Regions from separate parts of the Pseudoalteromonas sp. S327 genome, predicted to be linked through region 1. Evidence: predicted binding sites of a transcription regulator. Region 1 holds the regulator's gene; each other region holds the start of a gene.
The links. The regulator LexA, encoded in region 1, represses DNA repair genes until DNA is damaged. The targets are predictions, from matches to a motif close to TACTGTATNNNNATACAGTA.
Positions count from the first base shown of each region.

Region 2: the regulator LexA is predicted to act here: its motif matches at 2,124-2,143, upstream of ruvC (crossover junction endodeoxyribonuclease RuvC).
Region 3: the regulator LexA is predicted to act here: its motif matches at 1,939-1,958, upstream of uvrD (DNA helicase II).

Region 1 is NZ_PNDP01000047.1:30,718-36,625, forward strand. Features, by position in the region: gene CWB60_RS14980 (endonuclease) at 1-117, opposite strand, end outside; gene CWB60_RS14985 (VOC family protein) at 244-594, shown strand; gene CWB60_RS14990 (hypothetical protein) at 569-1,285, opposite strand; gene CWB60_RS14995 (DUF7218 family protein) at 1,429-1,680, opposite strand; gene CWB60_RS15000 (hypothetical protein) at 1,911-2,291, shown strand; gene CWB60_RS15005 (PaaI family thioesterase) at 2,302-2,742, opposite strand; gene lexA (transcriptional repressor LexA) at 2,920-3,537, shown strand; gene coxB (cytochrome c oxidase subunit II) at 4,009-5,145, shown strand; gene ctaD (cytochrome c oxidase subunit I) at 5,145-5,908, shown strand, end outside.
Region 2 is NZ_PNDP01000046.1:28,517-34,424, reverse strand. Features, by position in the region: gene ruvB (Holliday junction branch migration DNA helicase RuvB) at 1-922, opposite strand, end outside; gene ruvA (Holliday junction branch migration protein RuvA) at 930-1,547, opposite strand; gene ruvC (crossover junction endodeoxyribonuclease RuvC) at 1,550-2,074, opposite strand; gene CWB60_RS14780 (ABC transporter permease) at 2,203-4,704, opposite strand; gene CWB60_RS14775 (ABC transporter ATP-binding protein) at 4,694-5,407, opposite strand; gene CWB60_RS14770 (arylesterase) at 5,408-5,908, shown strand, end outside.
Region 3 is NZ_PNDP01000051.1:2,784-8,691, forward strand. Features, by position in the region: gene CWB60_RS15720 (dUTP diphosphatase) at 1-126, opposite strand, end outside; gene CWB60_RS15725 (peroxiredoxin-like family protein) at 232-876, shown strand; gene CWB60_RS15730 (YacL family protein) at 1,005-1,373, opposite strand; gene CWB60_RS15735 (hypothetical protein) at 1,487-1,711, opposite strand; gene uvrD (DNA helicase II) at 2,023-4,188, shown strand; gene CWB60_RS15745 (tRNA(Met) cytidine acetyltransferase TmcA domain-containing protein) at 4,166-5,908, shown strand, end outside.

The DNA.
Region 1 (5,908 bases):
GGGTAGGGTTTTAATTAAGTGCCTTTTAGCCGTTGAAAAGCGGGTAAATTCTTCACTCGATGCAGAAAAACAAATACAACAAGCCACAAAGGCCAAAATAAATTTAAGCATATCCATCACATACGTGAACTACAGGAGGCGCTAGTCTAAAGTTTTGCTGCTAAAAGATAAAGCCTGAACAAATTTTAATCCGCAATGCTTAGTACACTCTATACTGATATAAAAAATAGCGAGGAGATGACTATGCTAGGTGCTTTTTCAATAAGTTTAACGGTTAAAGATATTAGAGCCTCAAAAGCGTTTTACGAAAAGCTGGGCTTTAGCGAGTTTGCAGGTGAGATAGAGCAAAATTGGCTAGTGATGAAAAACGGTGAACATTTAATTGGTTTGTTCTCGGGTATGTTTGATAAAAACATGCTGACCTTCAATCCTGGCTGGGATCAAAACGCACAAACCGTTACAGAGTTTAAGGATGTTGATACGCTTAGCGAATATTTTCAAAACGCTCATATCCAGGTTGAACCTGTGGGTGATAAAAGCTTTATTATTACAGACCCAGACGGCAACCCTATTTTGATTGACCAACACGTGTAAGTTTTTTTAGCCTAACGTTTTGTATTAATAAAATAATACCGCATAAACAAAATAGTACGCTGGTGGCTGCAAAACTGATGAGGAGCGGGTTGTTAAAATCTTCTCGCTCGTCGTAATCCATTATGTGTAGCATCCAAAAAAAGTCGAATATGCGCCATAGTGTGCTGCGAACGCTGATAACTTTGCCGTTAATTGCATTTAAATACAGCGTAGTATTAAAGGTGTCGTTAAATTGTACTTGCCACACATTTTTTTTGTATCCCACCTCTCGAGTGCCTTGTTTTAAAAGTGTAGTGCTAATTGGCTTAGCGTCGATGAGTAAATGCGCTTGTGCATTAGCGGTAATTTGTATTTTAGTGGGTGGCTGAAAAGGGCGGCCCGTTAAACCATTAAAGCTTTGCTGCTCGTCAGTATTAATAACAGTAATAAGCGGGGTCGTTAAAAAGTGCTCAAACACTATTTGCGTGGGGTTAGGCACTTGCGCAGTAATATTATCGAGTGATGTGGGGTAGTCTGCTTGAGTAAATGGGTTTGTAAGTGTGCGCTTAGCAAGGTGCTTACCGTGTACGTATTCAAGTGGTATCGCGCTCATTACTAAGCCGCCTAAAAGCCAAGCTAAAATTTGTAAGGCAAGTAAATAGCCTAGCCACTTATGTAGTTTTCGAGCGCGTTTAAATAGTTGTTTTCTCATTTTGTGCTTCTTATTATTTTTAGCGTTAGTGTATTACAGCAGCCCATGCTTTTACTGCGGCATTTTGTCGCAGTTATTCATAAGCTTACTCTAACTTTATAAAAATAATAAAAAGGAGCGGTAAAAAATCAGTGAGGCTGTGTTTAATGCTCACGTAAGGCATTTATTAGCCCTTGTTTACTCATTTTAGAGCGGCCACTAATGCCGAGCTCTTTAGCTTTATTGTACAGCTGCTTTTTAGTGCGCTGCTCATACTTTGAGGCTTTGCCGCCTTTGACAGCGGTTTTATGAGTATTGCTATTAGCAATGCGCGCGGCTTTTTGTTTGCTCATTCCTTCATCTCGAAGCGCATCGTACTGATCGTCGTTTTTAATTTGCGGGCCATGATCTACCATAATTTCTCTCCTGAAGCGTTTAATTACACAGTGTGTGTATAACTTTATACATAAACGGTAAAATTAAGCGTAACTAGCCTAACCCGTTTTATAAGGCAAATTAGGTGCCAATGGCGTTTAAACAGGTATTTTCTATTAATAAAGCCATGTTTAGCGCTTAGTTGATTTGGTATAAAAGTAAAACTGCGTTAAAGTTTGCGATGAAACTATAAGAGGGTAAAAAGCAGACAATGTCGGAAATTCAATTTTTAAATGTAGATCTAGAGCTTGAGTCTAAACAAGATATTAGCGCCCTAGTGGCAGACTTAAAGAAAAACGCGATGGTTTTGCATTATGACAAAGACGAATATCGTCAATTGGCGCGTATTGAAGCCTCAGGTGATATAACCACGCCAGACAAAGCAATCAACCACTTATGTGAATTAATAGAGTCGTGTTCACGTAATGCGCTTAAGCAGTGGCTAAGCTGTTCGCGCAGAACGTTTGATATAGGCTTTGAGTCGGGCACGTCACCTAAGTGTTTTAACCAAGCTCTACATGCAGATACACTGCTACGTATATCTGCCATTGGCGCTGGGATGGAAATAACGATTTACCCTATCGAAAAGTAGCCATAGTTAATTATTTGCGCTCGACAACCGCTGCGGTCATTTTTGATACGCAGCAAAGCTCGCCGCGGCTATTGGTTATTTTTATTTCCCATACAGAACTGCGCTTACCAATATGAAATGCACGAGTAACGGCGGTTAAAGTGCCATTTCGAGAGGCCTTTAAGTGGCTGGCGCTAATTTCCTGTCCAACACAATAAAATTTTGTAAAGTCCACGACAAAGTTAGCGGCGTAGCTTGCTACGGTTTCGGCAAGTACCACATTTGCGCCACCATGTACCATACCAATAGGATTATGATGCTCAGGAATTGCGGGCATGGTAGCCACCAGGTAATCATCTCCTATTTCGGTTATTTCTATGCCCATGGTTTTCATTAGCGTGCCTTGGCCGTTTATTCCCTCATCTAACTGTTTGCAAAGCTCTAATGTAATGGGTTGATGCCAAATACTCATAATTACTCCTTTATATTGAAAGTAAATTTATAGCATTTTAAATACTGAACGTCTGTAATTACCTAAAATTTATCCAGACGCGGTCTATTTAGCTATTTTAAAGCACAATTTAAATTTGCGATTTTTATTTAACTGTATATACTCACAGTTAAATGTACTGTATGGAAAACCAGTTGTATGCGACCATTAACTAAACGCCAAGCTCAAATACTCGAACTAATAAAAGTTTTTATTAAAGACACTGGTATGCCTCCTACACGTGCCGAAATTGCGCAAACACTCGGTTTTAAAAGTGCCAATGCCGCAGAAGAGCACTTAAAAGCGCTTGCCAAAAAAGGTGTTATTAAAATGAAACCAGGTGCAAGCCGTGGTATTCAATTGGTTGAAGAAGAAGAGCCTGAGCAACTAGGGCTACCATTAATAGGTAGAGTTGCAGCGGGTTCGCCTATTTTGGCGCAAGAACATGTTGAGAGTCACTGTAAAATAGACCCACTCATGTTTAAACCAGCCGCCGACTTTTTATTGCGTGTTAACGGCATGAGTATGAAAGATATAGGTATTATGGATGGCGACTTACTTGCTGTACACCGTACTCAAACAGCAGAGAACGGCCAAGTTGTGGTTGCACGAGTAGATGAAGACGTGACCGTAAAACGCCTAGAAAAAGCAGGCCGAAAAGTATTATTACACGCCGAAAACGAAGAGTTTACGCCTATAGAGGTAGACCTTGAAAACGAATCTTTTAATATTGAAGGGTTAGCCGTTGGCGTAATAAGAAATGCCGACTGGATGTAATTTTTAACTATTTTTAAGTAATATCTATAAATGCGCACTTTTTAGTGTGCATTTTTGTTTTAAAAACAGACCTTCCCCCACCTCAAAGCGCCCTAAAATTATTTAGGCTGTAAACTTTTTTTCACTCATACTTTTATCTTCCTAAGCGTGTTACATCCCTTAATTTTGCTCGTATCTTGGCTGTTAAATAACAATTTAATACGCCGTCATTTAGTCAATTTTAAAATATCACTTGATTGTTTTTTATACTAAAACTTGCTTGTTGTACGTTTTTTAGCTAATCATTAATGTGCTGGACTAACAATAACTCACAGCTTTTTAGTTATGAGAACACACAATATACACAAACCTTTTGTTGTCCTAGCGATACCGATCAAAGATAAGATTGGTTAAAAATAAAAATAACGAATTGGCGTTTAAGCCGTATGCCTCTTCGCTTTGCATTCGCAATAGCATCAAAGGAGCCGTCACATGGGTAAACTGACCTCTACCTTGTGGCTTGTGTTGATTATGTTCCCGCAGCAAGTGCTGGCTAATAGCCAATACAATATGCGCAAGGGCGTAACCGATATAAGTAATAATGTATATCAGCTACACATGACCATATTTTTAATATGTTGTGTGATTGGGGTGATAGTGTTCGCAATAATGTTTTGGGCACTGATTCATCACCGTAAATCTAAAGGGGCAGTTCCTGCCCAATTTCATGAAAGTACCAAAGTAGAAATTCTTTGGACTGCCATTCCGTTTGTTATTTTAATTGCCATGGCAATCCCTGCCACTAAAACCCTCATTGCAATGGAAGATGCCAGTAAGGCCGACTTAACCATTAAAATTACAGGGTCACAGTGGAAGTGGCATTATGAATATATGGGCGAAGACGTAGAGTTTTACTCTATTTTATCTACCCCTCAAGACGAAATAGCCAACCTTGCTAATAAAAACCCTAATTACTTACTTGAGGTTGATAAACCTTTAGTACTGCCAATTAATCAAAAGGTGCGTTTTTTAATGACCTCTGATGATGTTATTCACTCTTGGTGGGTACCCGATTTTGCCGTTAAAAAAGATGCCAATCCGGGGTTTATCAACGAAACGTGGACCAACATTAACGAAGAAGGTATTTACCGAGGACAGTGTGCAGAGCTGTGCGGTAAAGATCATGGCTTTATGCCCGTGGTGGTTGAAGCTAAATCGCAAGAGGACTTTAACGCATGGCTTGCAGATGCTAAGCAAGCTAAGCAAAAAGCCGCACTTGCTGATGCAGCATTGCTTGATACAACAATTCCTAAAGAAGAGCTAATGACACTAGGTGAGCAAGTGTATATGGCAAGTTGCGCTGCGTGTCATCAACCTACTGGTATGGGGTTACCGGGCGTATTTCCTGCGTTAAAAGGCAGCCCCATTGTTTTGGGTGATATAAAAGATCACATTGATGTAGTGATTCATGGCCGCCCAGGAACTGCAATGCAGGCATTTGCAAAGCAGCTCTCAATTAAACAACTTGCAGCGGTAATTACCTATAAACGTAATGCGTGGGGTAATGAAACGGGTGATGTCATCCAACCTAGTGAAATTCAGGCAGCACTTGATGCGGAGGCGAACTAATGAGTAGCATAGTAGAACAACCTAACGCCAATGACGCTCACCACGGCCACCACCCAGCCAAAGGTTTTAAACGTTGGTTATACACAACAAACCATAAAGATATTGGCAGCATGTACTTAATTTTTTCGCTGACTATGTTTTTAATTGGCGGTGCAATGGCCATGGTTATTCGGGCTGAGTTATTTCAGCCAGGATTACAATTGGTAGACCCACACTTTTTTAACCAAATGACTACAGTACACGGTTTAATTATGGTGTTTGGTGCTGTAATGCCAGCCTTTACGGGACTTGCTAACTGGATGGTACCGCTCATGATTGGCGCGCCAGATATGGCACTGCCCAGAATGAACAACTGGAGCTTTTGGATTTTACCCTTCGCTTTTTTAATTTTATTGGCATCGTTATTAATGCCTGGAGGCGGCCCCGCATTTGGCTGGACGTTCTATGCGCCGCTTTCAACAACGTACAGTAACGACAACACCGCAATGTTTGTGTTTGCAGTGCACATTATGGGGATTAGCTCAATTATGGGCGCAATAAATGTAATTGTGACCATTGTTAATTTACGTGCCCCAGGCATGACATGGATGAAGCTACCATTATTTGTATGGACATGGCTAATAACCGCATTTTTATTAATTGCTGTTATGCCCGTACTGGCCGGAGCGGTCACTATGGTGCTCACCGATAAATACTTTGGAACCAGCTTTTTTGATGCGGCAGGCGGCGGCGATCCGGTGATGTTTCAACACATATTTTGGTT
Region 2 (5,908 bases), on a different contig from region 1:
GTTGAATTAAAAACGGCTCTATTACATCTTCAATGGTTTCTTTTTCTTCGCCTATGGCGGCGGCTAAATTATCTAGCCCTACAGGCCCACCCATAAATTTTTCGATAATGGCAAGTAAGTATTTACGGTCCATGTAATCAAACCCGCTTTTATCTACGTCAATCATATCAAGGGCAAGCTCAGCAACGGAGGCATTTACTGTACCATCTGATTTTACTTGCGTGTAATCGCGCACACGGCGCAATAAGCGGTTAGCTATACGCGGTGTGCCTCGTGAGCGTTTTGCAATTTCGGTAGCGCCATCGTCGCACATTTGTAAATCTAGGTAATGTGCAGAGCGCCCCACTATATGCGATAAGTCAGCTACCGAGTAAAACTCTAAGCGCTGCACTATACCAAAACGGTCTCTAAGTGGTGAGGTAAGTGAGCCTGCGCGTGTTGTCGCGCCAATAAGCGTAAACGGCGGTAAGTCTAATTTAATAGAGCGTGCAGCGGGGCCTTCACCAATCATAATATCGAGTTGGTAATCTTCCATTGCGGGGTAAAGTATTTCTTCAACTTGTGGGCTGAGTCTGTGTATTTCATCAATAAACAGCACGTCGCCTTCTTCAAGGTTGGTAAGCAATGCAGCAAGATCGCCGGCTTTTTCAAGTACTGGGCCTGAAGTGGTTTTAATACTTACATTAAGCTCATTGGCAACAATATTAGCAAGCGTGGTTTTACCTAAGCCCGGCGGGCCAAATATTAATAGATGATCGAGCGCTTCACCGCGGCTGCGCGCTGCCTCTATAAATATTTCCATTTGCTGCTTAACATGCGGCTGACCTTTGTAGTCGGCTAAAAGCTTGGGCCTTATTGCGCGGTCTATGGTGTCTTCGTTGGTTTTTTCGCTCGCGTCAATTAAACGATCAGCTTCAATCATAGGTTACTCACAACATTGATTTTAAAGATTCTTTAATAAGAACCTCAGTAGACATATCGGGTTTACTTACCGATTTTACTGCTTTTTGCGCCTGTGGCAATTTATAACCAAGCGCAACAAGTGCCGATACGGCATCGTCTGCAGCATTATTGGCAATTGTTGCATCGCTAGGAGGCTCTATAACGGCATTATCGCTAAATGGCGTAAATAAATCGTTACCCCAATCTTTTAAGCGGTCTTTCATTTCTAGCACTAAACGCTCAGCGGTTTTTTTACCCACACCCGGTAATTTAACCAATGTTGTGGCATCTTCGTTGTTTACGCAACTAACAAATTGCTGCGCCGACATGCCCGACAAAATAGCTAAGCCTAGTTTAGGGCCCACACCATTTGCTTTTAATAGTTCTCTAAAAAGCGCGCGCTCGGTTTTATTATTAAAGCCAAATAATAGTTGTGCGTCTTCGCGTACTACAAAGTGCGTGTACACTATGGCGTTTTCGCCAATACTGGGTAAGTCGTAAAAACAGGTCATGGGCATTTGTACTTCGTAGCCTACGCCGCTTACTTCTAATAAAATTTCGGGCGGCTGCTTTTCAACTAAAATGCCATTTAAACGGCCAATCATATTTATTTCCTTAAACGTCCTCTAACGGTTTTGCTTGCGCTACCCGCTAGTTTTATTAAATTTTGTTCTGAGTGCGCATGGCAAATTGCAATAGCAAGCGCATCGGCCGCATCGGCTTGCGGTGTGCCAGGTAATTTTAAAATATTTTTTACCATGTGTTGCACTTGCGATTTATCGGCGCCGCCATTGCCTACCACGGCTTGTTTAATTTGCCGTGCTGAGTATTCAAATACGGGTAAGTCGGCCATAGAGGCTCCCACTATGGCGGCTCCTCGGGCTTGGCCAAGTTTTAGCGCGGCATCCGGGTTATGCGCCATAAATACTTTTTCTATGGCAAAGGTTTCGGGGGAGAACTGCTCTATTATTTGCGTGATCCCTTGGTAGATCATTTTTAATCGTATGGGGAACTCATGCTCGGCTAATTTAATGCACCCGCTTCCTAAATAGGTAAATTTAGCGCCTTGATGCGCAACCACACCATAACCGGTTAAACGCGAACCTGGGTCTATCCCTAAAATAATGGCCAAACAGCACACTCATTATTGTTATTTTTCAATAACGGTAATAATGCCAGAGCACTGTATAAATTACCAGTGGCGAGTAAAAACAAAAACGCCCGCAACTTAGTGCGGGCGTTTAGCGTTAAAAGTATAGCTTAGGCTAAAGCACGTACTAAGCCTTGGGTATTTTGTTTAAGTTTACGGGCAATCATAAAGTAGCCAAGCGCGGCTACAAACACCCCGCCCGACACAGGCCCTATTAGCCAAATTGCTGGGTGCAATTTACCGGCTAAGTCAAACATTTGCTGCTGAACAATCAGCAAGGCTACATCACTAAATAATGCAGCTACAAACCCGGCTAAGCCACCTAATAGCAAAAACTCATAAAGCGTCGCATTTTTTATTAACCGCCCTTTGGCGCCTAACGTTCGCAGTATTACTATTTCTTGCATTCGCTCGCCAAGACTCGCTTGCACCTGAGATATAAGCACTAATGCACCACACAAAACCACAATAGCAAGCACAAAGCCAATAGCTAACGACACCTGCTCAATGGTTGATTGTATTTGCTTAACAAAGTTATCTACATCGATGGCGGTAATGGTTGGATAAGTGCGCAGTAACTGGCTAAACGCTTTCTTTTGCTCTGGCTCTATACGTACAGATGAAATATACGTTGCCGGAAAATCTTTTAGCACGTCGGGGCTTAAAATAATAAAAAAGTTAGGTTTTAGCGTCGCCCAATTTACTTTACGCACACTGGTAATTTTGGCGTCAAATGATTGCGCACCAATTAAAAATGTTAAGGTGTCGCCTATTTCTACGTCTAGGCGCTCCAGCATGGACTCCTCAACCGATGCCTCACCCACTGCGCCTTCGCCAAACCACTGCCCTTGCACAATTTCGTTTTGGGCTGGTACATTATCAAGCCAGGTTAGATTAAGCTCACGGCCAATGCCTGAACGCGCTTCTTCATCTTTTTTCTCGTTATCTTGCAACGACACTTTACGCGCAACAAGCTCGCCATTTACCGCATTTACACGCCCACGAATGGTTGGATAAAAATCCGAAACTAAAATATCGTTCTCTGCTAGATAATTATTTACAGGCTCAAGTTCGTTTTGCGTAATATTAACTAAAAATGCATTAGGCGCATCGGCGGGTAATTGAGACTGCCAATCTGAGATCATGTCATTTTTAAGCACAATCAAAAACAATAGCAATTTTATCGCCAATGAAAAGCTAATAAGCTGCACCGCATTTACGTTGGCACGTTTTTGTATAGAAGCAATAGCTAACGACCAACTGTTGCTCGGTTTTAAGCCTAATTTACGACCTCCGCCAAATATTAATTTTGAAATAACAAATAAAACCGCAATCAAAGCAAGCGTAGAGACAAATAAAATAAGCGTTATTTTAATGTTGTTACTAAATAACCACATTAATAAAAACACCGTAAGCGCGCTTAAACCTAAATGCACACGGCTTACGGCTAGTCTGTCGCCTAAATTACGGCGCAATACTCTAAGCGGTGGAATATCAAATAAATCAAGTAGTGGCTTAATAGAGAACATAACTGCACATATAACGCCTGTGCTAATGGCCACCAGCCAAGGTTTAAACCCGGCGGCAGGTAAGCTCATATCCATGCTTTTTGCTAAATAACCAGTGGCTATTTCTTGTAAACCGTAGCCTATGGCTAAACCCACAATAACCGCTAAAGCACACACCATGAGTAAGTGCATAAAATATATTTTACGAATTAATGCACGGCTTCCGCCAAGTGTTTTCATCATTGCTACGGGGTCGTATTGGCGCTCACAATAACGCTTTGCCGACACAGCAATAGCAACCGTAGCCAAAATAATGCCCAGCAAACCGGCCAGTAATAAAAAGCTTTCTGCACGGTTTAAGCTATTTGATATGGGCGACTGCCTATCTTTTACACCATACCAACGTTGGTTTTCAGCCATTTGCGGCTTTAACCATTCATAAAACCGGGTTATATCTGATTCATCGCCTGCATAGAGTTGGCGATAATTTACTCGGCTGCCAGGTTGAATAACCTCAGTTTTTGCTACATCAGCAATATTTATAAGCACTCTGCGGCTGCTCGAAAATACATTAAACGGCGCATCTGGCTCTTCAACCACCACTTTTTCTACATTAAATACTGCTGCGCCTAGCTCTACTTGGCTGCCAATATCAATATTTAAGCTGTAAAAAACCGATTCACTTAGCCACACATTGCCAGGCTTTGGGCCGCCCTGCGCTACTTGTGTTTCGCCAAGCAATGATGATTTTACTTTTAACTCGCCTTTTAACGGGTATTCGTTAGACGCCGCTTTTACCGAGGTAAATTGCATCTCGTCGTTGGCAAATAACATGGTATCAAAGTAGATCATTTGCGCAGTTTGTAAGTTTTCTTGTTTGGCTTTGCTAATAAACGCCGTATCTAGCTCATGGGCGCTTGCCAGTACTCTATCTGCGGCGATAAACGCGCTACTTTTTTGCGCTATGCTTTGTGCTATTCGCTCAGTGACCATAGACAGTGTGAGCACCGTTAATACCGCCAGCGCAATGGCGGCACTAATTACCGTTAGTTCGCCGCGGCGAAATTCACGCGCAAATAATTTAAGTGCTAACTTAGCCCACATTCGCTACGTCCTCTTTTGAGTTTTTAACTAAGCAGCCCGCTTCAATTTGTACAATATGCTGGCACTTTTGCGCAAGTGCTTCATCGTGAGTTACTAAAATTAGCGTTGTGCCGTGCTGCTGGTTTAAATCAAATAATAATGACTCCACCATTTTGCCGTTTTTACTGTCTAAATTTGCAGAGGGCTCATCGGCAAATAAAATTTTAGGTGTGCCAATAAAAGCACGGGCAATGGCTACACGTTGCTGCTCACCACCAGAGAGTTGCGATGGGTAATGATCAATACGATGGCTCAGTCCCACTTTTTCTAATAGGGCTAGAGCTTGCTCTTTAGCATCGCTTTCGCCAGCAAGCTCTGCCGGCAGCATCACGTTTTCAAGTGCGGTTAAGCTTTGTACCAACATAAAAGATTGAAATACAAAACCTACTTTTTCAGCACGCAATGCCGCGCGTTGCTCTTCATCTAATTTATGTAGCGGCTCGCCATCAAGGATAATTTCACCACTGCTGGCGGTATCTAGCCCCGCTAATAAACTTAATAACGTGGATTTTCCTGAGCCAGAGGTGCCAACAATAGCAACTGACTCGCCATGCTTGACATTAAAGCTGATGTCGCTGAGGATGGGCAACTCACCTTCGAAGGTAGAAACTACTTTAGACAAACCATTTACTTGAATAATATTTAATTGAGAAAGCGCTGACATATGACTCATTCAATCCTACGTTTTGTATTCGTTTTATTTTTAGTTATCAAACCACTTAGTGCGGCGGCCGACAACACGATTTTAATACTTGGAGACAGTTTAAGTGCAGCCTATGGGCTTAAACAAGAGCAAGGCTGGGTTAAATTGTTACAAGATAAATACGATGCAGAGCAGCGTAATATAGAGCTAATTAATGCCAGTATTAGTGGCGAAACTACCGGTGGAGCTTTACGCAGGCTAGATGCCTTACTAGCGCAATACCAACCAAGCCATGTACTTATTGAGCTTGGTGCTAATGATGGTTTACGTGGTTTTCCGGTAACAAAAATGCAGGCCAACTTAACGGATTTAATCGAAAAAAGCCAAGCTGAAAATGCCATGGTCGCGTTAATGGAAATTTATATACCCCCTAATTACGGGCCGCGTTACAGTAAAATGTTCACTGACAGTTTTACACAAGTAAGTGAAAAAACAAATGCTCATTTACTTAACTTTTTTATG
Region 3 (5,908 bases), on a different contig from region 1:
TGCACACTCTACCCAAATGGCTCTGTACCACTCAAAGCCTTGGCTAAACCATTGATCATGAACTTTAGTGTTCATGGCATTTTGCATTTCTAGCATTACTACTAGCTTATTTAAGTTGGCTGACATATCGTTTCCACTTGAGCTTTTAAATTACGCTTATGATACAGGCAAATAATAAAAAGTGCATTTTTGATCTATTATAAACAGCACATAAAAACAGGGCAGGAAATAATGATGAGTAAAGTGTTACTGCACACCTTGGCGACTATTGCAATGGCTGCTTTTTTAGTAACGAATGCGCAAGCAAGTACAGAAGGAATTGCTGCAGCCCCTGAGCAAGTATCACCATTATTACCTGGCTTAAGCGTGCCTAATATAACGCTCAAAGATCAACATGGTAATAATGTAGAGTTACAAAAGCGCTTTGCTGAAAAAACAACGGTGCTTATTATTTACCGCGGAGGTTGGTGTCCTTATTGCTCAAAGCAACTGGCTAATATACAAGAAATTGAGCAGCAACTCGCTAATTTAAACGCGCAAATTATTGCAGTATCGCCAGATAGCCCGGAAAAACTAGCCCAAAGTAAAATAAGCTCGCCAAATTATTTACTGCTTTCAGATGATAGCCTAACCCTAGCAAAAGCCTTAGGTTTAGCTTATTTTTTAGATGATAAAACAGCCGCTACCTATCGCAATAAGCGCGGTGTTAACTTTGTTGATGCCCAAGGCAAGGTAAACGTTGCCTTACCTGTACCGGCTGTATTTGTAATTGATAAAAACGGCGTTGTGTATTTTCAATACGCAAACCCTAATTACAAAGTACGTTTAACAGAGGAGCTATTATTAGCTGGCGTTAAATCAATAGAAAATCAATAATCTGTAGTTATACCAATCGACTTAAATATTTAACCATTCTAGGGTGCTAAATAGAGCGCTATAAATGCCTAATAACTTAACACAATTGATATTACAAAAAAGGCCAACTAGATTGGCCTTTTAAACATTTAACGCGAGCCACTAAACTCAGCCCACGACTCTATTAAATCTATAAAATCTTCAAAGCCACAACCACTCACTAGGCCATTTTCTTCAAGCATTAAGTCATCATCTTGATAGGCGACTAAATCTTCGCTGTCTTGGTGTAGAGCATGGGCTTCAAATAAGGCTTCGTCTTTAGAGAGTATTAAGTCTATCTCTTGGCCTTTTAACGTTATTGGCTCGTAACTTGTTTTTACCGAGCTAATAAGTGCTTGTACCATCGCGACTTTTTCTTTGCCAATTTCTTCGTTTAACCAGCGGCCAATTAGGGCATGCTCGCTGCTTATTTTAATGCGCAGCCCACTAATAGGGTCACGTATAAATTGATATTCCATAATTTTTACTTTTAAAACGCTAATGCACTAATTATACCCATAAATAGCCTTAAACACCGACCCTAAAACGCAAAATAGCGCCAATGGGCGCTATTAAATAGGTGACATAAAAGCTAACTTCGCGATCTAAAACGTGCAGCATCTATAATCGACCATAAATAAATAATAGGTACGAGTACGAAGCCTACTAATACATAAATAAGTGCGTAACTAATTATAATAGCTAGCGCAAAAAAGATAGCGGCTAAAATTCGCCCTTGTACCAATTGCCCTAAACCAGGAAAAAATATATTACACAACGCTGCAATAACATTACCGCCAGAACCTTGATCAGCCATACTCACCTCTGTAGTTAATTAATTTTAAGTTTTAGTTATTTACTTACTATCACACTTTATGCCAATTTATTAAAGCTTAAAAATCAAATAGTTAAATTACTACTAAATAACTGCTTTAGTATTTTTTACTAAATATAGGTCAATTTGATTATTTTTATTATTAATTATCGTTACTTAAGAGTACAAAAAAGCGACTAAGCGATTAGTTTTACAAGTATTTTTAGAATAGCTGTTCATAAAAACAGTATTTTATTTAGCCTAACAAAAACACCTGTTATACTGCCCTCATTATTGATTGAAAAGGCGTAACGATGGACGTTTCTGAATTACTCGATGGCTTAAATGACAAACAACGCGATGCCGTTGCAGCCCCACTACAAAACATGCTGGTATTAGCAGGTGCTGGTTCGGGTAAAACACGTGTTTTAGTTCATCGTATCGCGTGGTTAATGCAGGTTGAGCAAGCATCAGCCTATAGTATTTTTGCAGTTACTTTTACTAATAAAGCCGCTAAAGAAATGCGCACCCGTGTTGAAGAAACCCTAAAAGCCCCTGTCGGTGGCATGTGGATTGGTACATTCCATGGTTTATCACACCGTATTTTGCGCGCTCATCACCGTGAAGCAAACCTGCCAGAAGCCTTTCAAATTTTAGACTCTGACGATCAACTTAGAATGATCAAGCGCTTATTAAAATCAATGAATATTGATGACAAAAAATGGCCCGCCAAACAATTTGGCTGGTACATCAGCGCTAAAAAAGATGAAGCCCTGCGCCCTAAAGATATTCAAGCCTACGATATAAACGAGCAAATGATGCTACGTGTATATGCTGCCTATCAAGAGGCGTGTGACCGTGCAGGTTTAGTCGATTTTGCAGAAATACTGCTACGTAGCTACGAAGTACTTAAAAATAACCCTACGCTACTTCGCCATTACCAGCAGCGCTTTGCCCACATGCTGGTAGACGAGTTCCAAGATACCAATACCATTCAATACGCATGGTTAAAGCTACTTGCTGGTGATACACAAAGCATTATGATTGTAGGCGACGATGACCAGAGTATTTACGGTTGGCGTGGCGCTAAAATAGAAAACATTAAACGCTTTTTAACTGATTTTGACGCCGAAACCATTCGTCTTGAGCAAAACTACCGCTCAACCGCGACCATTCTAAAAGCATCTAATGCGCTAATTAAAAATAATTCAGAGCGCATGGGTAAAAGCCTTTGGACCGATGGTAACGAAGGCGAGCCTATATCAATTTATGCCGCCTTTAACGAGCTAGACGAAGCCCGCTTTGTAAGCAGCAAGCTACGCAGCTGGTTAAATGCTGGTAATGCGTTGCAAGACGCCGCTATTTTATACCGTAGTAACGCGCAATCTCGTGTACTCGAGGAAGCCATGCTTCAAGAAGGCTTAAAATACCGTATTTACGGTGGTATGCGATTCTTCGAACGTCAAGAAATTAAAGATGCGCTATCGTACTTACGATTGGTAGGAAACCGCCAAGATGACGCCGCATTTGAGCGTGTAATTAACACCCCTGCGCGCGGTATTGGCGATAAAACATTAAGTCATATACGTGATTGTGCACGTGCTGAGTCTCTGCCTCTTTGGTACGCAGCTAAAGCTATTGTTGAACAACAGCATTTATCTGGCCGCGCGGCAGGTGCAGTATCTAAATTTGTAGAGCTGGTTGAGCACATAGAAGACAAAATTAGTGACCTTACACTGCAAGAGCAAGCCAAATACGCTATTCAAACCTCTGGCCTTATGGCTATGTACCAAGCTGAAAAAGGTGAAAAAGGCCGAGCTCGCGTAGAAAACTTAGAAGAGCTTATCAGTGCCTGCGATCAGTATGAACTCCCCGAAGAAGAAGAGTTTAGCTCACCACTACAAGGCTTTTTAGCCTACACCTCACTTGAGTCTGGTGAAGGCCAAGCCGATGAACACGAAGACGCGGTGCAAATGATGACTCTTCACTCTGCTAAGGGCTTAGAGTTTCCACTTGTGTTTATGGTGGGCGTTGAAGAAGGCATGTTCCCATCGCAGCAAAGTAATGAAGAGTCAGGGCGCTTAGAAGAAGAACGCCGCCTTTGTTACGTGGGCATGACCCGTGCCATGGACAAACTTTACATAAGCCATGCTGAAAGCCGTCGTTTATACGGCCAAGAAAAGTACCATAGCCCATCGCGATTTTTACGCGAAATACCCGAAGATTGCGTAGAAGAAATTCGTATTAAAACACAGGTATCACGACCGCCTGCTGCAGGACGTTTTAGCGCATCAGTAAGCCATGCTGTATTTGAAGAAAGTGGTTTTAACTTAGGCCAACGTGTACTGCACGCTAAATTTGGTATTGGCACTGTACTTAATTACGAAGGCAGCGGCGCGCAATCGCGTGTGCAAGTAAACTTTGACGACCTTGGCAGCAAATGGTTAGTAACCGCATATGCACGACTTCAAGCTGTATAAGCGCAGTGTTGAGCAATTAACGCAGCAACTAACTGGCGCAAAGCATCGTCAGTTAGTGCTTATTACAGGCCAGCCTACGTGGTGCTATGAGCTATTAAGCGCGTTAACCCGTTCGGATGATGTAAAGTTACTTTCAAGCAGCCTTGCCAATGCCAGTTGGCCTGAGCATACTCATCAACTACTTGGGCAAGAGTTTCCTCATGCCGTTTATGATGGCTTTAGTGGCATTTACCCCGATAAACTCGCTGCATTAGCCGGCACCGTAAAAGCCGGCGGGCTTTTATTTTTATTACTGCCTGATTTACAACGTTTAGCCTCATGGCAAGACCCTGCGCTGCAAAGCGTGCAGTCTTATGGGTGTAGTAATCAGCAAAGCTATTTTAATTTACGTTTTTCTCGCCTTTTACAAACGCTACCTGCCATACACTTTGATGAACACACTGTCTTTAAACAGCCGCCGCTCAAAAGCAATGTAACAAATAAAATTGAGTATCAGGCGCAGCAACAGTGCGTTGAGCAAATAATTAAGGTGGCCACAGGGCGTGCGAACAGGCCTTTAATTATTAATGCCGACAGAGGGCGAGGAAAATCAGCCGCGCTAGGTCTTGCAGCCGCAGCATTACATGATAAAAAAATCATTGTATGCGCAACACAATTTAGAGCCACCCATAGCTGTTTTAAGCATTTAGCTAAAACCTTACAGGTGGAATACAAGGCTCAGCAAAAACATTTAGCTAATTTACAATACATGGCGCCCGATGCACTGCTTAATCAGTTGCCGCCATGTGATTTATTACTGGTCGATGAAGCCGCAGCAATCCCTGTACCCCTACTATTAGCCATGTTAAAGCACTACCCGCGTATAGTCTTTGCAAGCACCTTGGTAGGTTACGAGGGTAATGGCCGAGGCTATACCATTCGCTTTACGCAACATATTAAAGCAAATTACAAAGCGGCAAAAATTGTAAACTTAGAAGAGCCTTTGCGCTTTGCCAAGGGCGACCCTCTTGAGCAACATGTACGCACACTCTTTGCTTTAGATGCACAATATAACGAATACCAACCCGCTTTAAATAACATTGAGCATATTGAGGTCACTCAACAGCCACTCGTTGACAATGAGCCTTTACTGCAGCAAATAGTTGCGTTGCTAGCACTTGCCCATTACCAGAGCAGTGTTAACGATTTACGCCAATTACTTGATGCCCCAGCGCAAAGGCTGTTTATTAGTAGATGCGACATGCATGTTATGGGTGTGTGTTTAATAACAGTTGAAGGCGGTATGGATGCAGAGCTAGCTAAGCAAGTAATCAGTGGTGAGCGCCGCCCACAAGGGCATTTAATGGCACAATCGCTCGCGCAATTAAGCGCACAGCCAAGCTATTTAACAAAGCAAAGCGCACGCGTTATTCGTATAGCTGTTGCACCTAACCTGCACCAACAAGGCGTGGGTAAAGCATTGCTAGCGCATTGCCAGCATCAGCTAACACCCACCTGTAGTTATATAGGTGCAAGTTTTGGGGCTACAGCAGGGCTTTTACGTTTTTGGCAATCTCAGGGCTTTAGTGCTGTAAAGCTAGGTTATCAGCGAGATAAAAGCACGGGTGAGCACTCAGCCCTCGTTATTAAAGCATTAAACACATCCACGCAGGGCTTACATACCTTAGCTCAGCAATTTAAAAGTGATTTGTTTTATGGCTTATTAACGCACTTTAGCCAA